Regions from separate parts of the Micromonospora sp. WMMD712 genome, predicted to be linked through region 1. Evidence: riboswitches for the same ligand, from Rfam matches in the RefSeq annotation. Region 1 holds a riboswitch; the other holds the start of a gene.
What was found. A riboswitch is a leader RNA that binds a small molecule or an ion and turns the genes downstream of it on or off. The one in region 1 is predicted to bind thiamine pyrophosphate.

Region 1 (2,452 bases):
CGCCTGCCGGTTCACAGCAGCACCGCCCCGGCGAGGCCGGCCACGCCGACGGCGACCACGAACGTCGCCGGGGCGAACCGGACCGCGAACCGGCGGCCGAAGACGCCGGCCTGCATGGAGATCAGCTTGAGATCGACCATCGGACCGACCACCAGGAAGACGAGCCGGGAGGTGAGGGAGAACTGCGACAGCGACGCCGCGACGAAGGCGTCGGCCTCCGAGCAGATGGACAGCAGCACGGCGAGCACGGCCAGGGCGAGCACCGACAGCACCGGGGAGTCGGCCAGGGTCTGCAACCAGCGCTCCGGCACCAGCACGTTGATGCTGGCGGCGGCCATCGCGCCGACGACCAGGAAGCCCCCGGCATGCACGACGTCGTGCCGCACGGCCGCCCAGAAGGCCGCGCCCCGCGACGCGCCGTCGAGCTCGGGCCGGCGCGGCAGCCGGATCCAGTCGGCGCGGCCGAGCCGCAGCCAGAGCCACCCCATGACCATGGCGACGACCAGGCTGGCGACCGCCCGGCCGAGCACCATCTCCGGCGCGCCGGGGAAGGCGACGGCGGTGGCGGCGAGCACGACCGGGTTGACCGCCGGGGCGGCGAGCAGGAACGCCAGGGCCGCCGCCGGGGTGACGCCGCGCCGGATCAGCGACCCGGCGATCGGCACCGAGCCGCACTCGCAGCCGGGCAGCACCACGCCGGCGGCGCTGGCCACCGGCACCGCGAGGGCGGGGTGCCGGGGCAGCGCCCGGGCCCAGAACGAGCGCGGCACGAAGACCGCGATCACCGCCGAGAGCAGCACCCCGAAGACGAGGAAGGGCACGGCCTGCACCAGCACCGAGACGAAGACCGTCGTCCAGGTCTGCAACCGGGGCGCGGACAGCGCGCCGGCCAGCGGCGCGCGGAACACGATCAGCAGGACCAGCAGCGCGGCCAGCACCTCGACCGAGCCGATCCGGCCGCCGACCGGCCGTCGCGGCCCGCCCGACGCCGCCTCCCGCTCCGGTACGTCCGGCCGGTCCCCGCCGCCCGGCCCCGTCGCCGGGGCCCGCCCGTCGGGGCCGGCGGGCGGCGCGGAGCTGTCGGTCGTCGACGCCACGGTCTGCTCCCTGGAGGCGGGTGAGGTCCGGCGGCGCGACACTATCGCGCCCGGCGGGCCGGGTCGACGGACGACGCCGGAACGGCGGTGACCGGGTTCCGCCGATCCTCCCTCGTGAGCTGCGGAAAGATCACTTTGCCCGGTGATCTTCCCGGGTGTTAGCGTCGGGAAGACAACTTCACATCCGACAGGGGAGCGCACAGCGCTGAGAGTGCGGGCACCGCCCGCAGACCCTCGAACCTGATCTGGGTAATGCCAGCGCAGGGAGTTCGGTCGACCTCCAGCCGCGTCGACGTCCGGTGCCACCGGGCGCGGCGTGCGTCTTCTCCTGGTTCGTCAAGGACTGGGAGCCACCATGAACCACACCGACAGCAACCGCTGGCGCACGATCGACATCGTGGTCGCCTCGGTGATCGCCGTCGCCTTCGGCGTCATCTTCTGGGCCTGGGGCCTGGTCTGGAGCGCCACCGAGGGGGCGTTCGCGTTCTTCCCGCCCGCGCAGACCCTGCTCTACGGCGTCTGGCTGATGCCGGCCGTGCTCGGCGGCCTGGTGATCCGCAAGCCGGGCGCGGCCCTGTACTGCGAGACCGTCGCCGCCGTCCTGTCCGCCCTGCTGGGCAGCCAGTGGGCCGGCACGGTGATCCCGCAGGGCATGGTCCAGGGCCTCGGCGCGGAGCTGGCGTTCGCCGCGTTCCGCTACCGCTCGTTCCGGCTGCCGACCGCGCTGCTCGCCGGGGCGCTCACCGGCGTGGGCGCCGCCCTGTTCGACTTCCTCGTGTGGAACGCCGAGTACGACCTGACCGGCTACCGACTCCCGTACGCCCTGCTCACCGTGGTCAGCGCCACGGTCATCGCGGGCGCGGGCGCGTGGGCCCTCCTGCGCGCCCTGCTCACCACGGGCGTCCTGGACCGCTTCCCCGCCGCCCGCACCCGCACCCCGATCTAGCGCGATCGATCCACATGCCGACCGGGGAGGGGGACGGGTGACGGCGCGGGTGGTGGTGCGGGGGTTCGGGTGGCGGCACGCCGGGCGGCGGGCCTGGGCGGTGCGCGGGGTCGACCTGAGCGTCGGGGCCGGCGAGCGGGTGCTGCTGCTGGGGCCCTCCGGGGCCGGCAAGAGCACGCTGCTGGCCGCCCTGGCCGGGCTGCTCTCCGCCGACTCGGGCGAGCAGGAGGGCACCGTCGAGGTCGACGGCGTCGACCCCCGCGCCGACCGGGACCGGGTCGGCATCGTCTTCCAGGACCCGGAGAGCCAGCTCGTGATGGCCCGCTGCGGCGACGACGTCGCGTTCGGGCTGGAGAACCGGGGCGTGCCCGCCGGCGAGATCTGGCCCCGGGTGGACGAGACGCTGCGC
Region 2 (2,452 bases), 650 kb from region 1:
CCTTGTCGAAGTTCGAGGTCTTCGAGGCGCCGCAGTCGGCCTTCTCCACGCCCGCGGCGGTGCGGATGCCGCCGAGCAGGTGGGCCAGGAACTCGGGCTCCTGGTACGACTGCTGGGTGTGGCCGCCGCCGGTGTACCAGGCCCGGCCGCCGTCGTAGTCCTGGCACCAGGCGGTCGGGTGGTCGGCGCCCATCGCGCCGGTGCCCGGGGTGTAGGACTTCTCGTCCAGGCTGGCCAGCACGTGCACGTTGGCGCGCGGGTTGGTCCGGAAGTTGTACCACTCGTCGAACCGGGACCACTTGTCCGGCAGCGTGGCCGTGGACGGGTGGGCGTGGTCCTCGACCTTGACGGTGGCCTGCTGGTTGGCCGGGTGGTTGGAGAAGTACGCGCCGACCAGCTTGCCGTACCAGGGCCAGTCGTACTCGGTGTCCGACGCGGCGTGGACGCCGGCGTAGCCGCCGCCGGCCTGGATGTAGCGCTCGAACGCGGCCTGCTGGTCGGCGGTGAGGACGTCACCGGTGGTCGACAGCCAGATCACGGCCTGGTACTTCGCGAGGTTGGCGTCGTTGAACGCGGCGCCGTCCTCGGTCGTGTCGACGGTGAAGCCGTTGTCGGTCCCGAGCTTCTGGATCGCGGCGATGCCGGCCGGGATCGCGTCGTGCCGGAAGGCGGCGGTCTTGGAGAAGACGAGCACCGAGAACGGGTCCGTGGCGGCGGCCGCCACGGGGGCCGCCGCCAGGGGCGCCGCCTGCGCGGCGGCCGGTGCCGCCTGGGCGGGGGTGCCGGCGACCAGGCCGGTGGCGACGAGGGACAGGCTGAGAAGTGAGGAACTGAGGATGCCGCGAGGTATGCGGCGGCGGCGGGATGGAGACACTCCATGCTCCTTTTGTCCGAGCTGGACAGTGGTGGGCTCGGGGACGACTTCGCCGCAGACCGTCCCCGGTCGGTGCGGGTGCCCGGGTCAGACCAGAACCCGGGCACCTGTAACGTCGGCGCGGGCCTGGGCCCGCGCCGGTCGGACCGGCACGCGAGGGGGTCGCGTGCCGGTGGTCGGTGGGCGGTCACGCCAGGGCCGTCCACCGGTCGGATCGGGGTGGACGACCACGCCAGGGCCGCTCACCGGTAGGTCGGTGCGGGCCACGCCGAGGCCACGCGCCGAAATATGTCGATCGGTTGAACAAATTAGCGCCGCTGGACTCGTTTCCGGCAAGGCGTCGGCGTGTAACGATTCGGTATCGGCGATCGGCCTATCCGGCGCATGCGGAGGAATGGGGAGAACCGGCTCGCCGGCCGGTTGATCGTGGTCTGGACCACCGGTCGGATCCCTTGGCGGATCGACCGATCCGTCGTACGGTGACACGGAAGTAACCCACGGGAGCCCGGTGCACCGGGCTGAGAGGGGGGCTGGAGCCCCCGACCGTCGAACCTGATCCGGGTAATGCCGGCGCAGGGAGGAGAGTTGCCGTGCCGTCCCTTGGACGACTGCATCTGATCACCGACACCCGGCCGGGGCGCGACCCGCTCGCCGTGCTGCGCGCCGCCCTGCCGGTGGCCCGCGCCGAGCTGGTCGTCCAGGTCCGGGTCACCGACGACGCCACCGACCGTGAGGCGTACGACCTCGCCCGGCGGGCGGTCGCCCTGTGCGCCCCGTACGGGGCGACGTGCCTGGTCAACGACCGGCTGCACGTGGCGCTCGCGGTCGGCGCCGCCGGCGGCCACGTCGGCGCGGACGACCTGCCCGTCCCGGCGGCCCGCCGGATCCTCGGCCCCACCGCGGTGCTCGGCGCGACCGCCCGGTCACCGGGACCGGCCGCCGAGGCGGTGGCCGGCGGGGCCAGCTACCTCGGTGTCGGCCCCTGCCACGCCACCGACACCAAGGCGGGGCTGCCGGACCCGATAGGCCCCGCCGGGGTACGTGCCGTGGCCGGGGCCGTGGCGGTGCCGGTGATCGCCATCGGCGGGGTGACCGCCGCCGGTGTCCCGGCGCTGCGCGCCGCCGGGGCGTACGGGGTGGCGGTGGTCGGGGCGCTCTCCGCCGCCGATCCGGCGCGCGCCACCGCCGAGCTGCTCGGGGCGCTGACGTGCTAGCCCACGCCGAGGTGCCGGCCCGCGCCGACGGGTCAGCCCACGCCGAGGTGCCGGCCCGCGCCGACGGGTTAGGAAGGGACCCTTCCTATACAGAAAGCGTTAACAGGGGGCCCTTCCTTACCGACGTGGCGGTGGTGGGGGGCGGGGCCGTCGGGCTGGCCGTGGCGTGGCGGTGCGCGGCACGCGGGCTGCGCGTCACCGTGCACGACCCGGCCCCCGGGTCGGGCGCGTCCCACGTCGCCGCCGGGATGCTGTCGCCGGTCGCCGAGTCCTACTTCGGCGAACGGGAGCTGACCGCGCTGCTGGTCGCCTCGGCCGCCCGCTGGCCCGCGTTCGCCGCCGAGCTGACCGCCGCCAGCGGCGT

Region 2: another riboswitch for thiamine pyrophosphate. It lies ahead of O7633_RS14740 (thiamine phosphate synthase); the one in region 1 lies ahead of O7633_RS11770 (ECF transporter S component).

What each region holds. Positions count from the first base shown of each region.
Region 1 covers NZ_CP120743.1:2,809,181-2,811,632, forward strand. Annotated here, with positions in the region: gene O7633_RS11760 (TIGR03943 family protein) at 1-15, opposite strand, end outside; gene O7633_RS11765 (permease) at 12-953, opposite strand; TPP riboswitch at 1,277-1,382, shown strand; gene O7633_RS11770 (ECF transporter S component) at 1,453-2,043, shown strand; gene O7633_RS11775 (ABC transporter ATP-binding protein) at 2,081-2,452, shown strand, end outside.
Region 2 covers NZ_CP120743.1:3,462,033-3,464,484, reverse strand. Annotated here, with positions in the region: gene O7633_RS14745 (ThuA domain-containing protein) at 1-874, opposite strand, end outside; TPP riboswitch at 1,363-1,470, shown strand; gene O7633_RS14740 (thiamine phosphate synthase) at 1,465-2,088, shown strand; gene thiO (glycine oxidase ThiO) at 2,214-2,452, shown strand, end outside.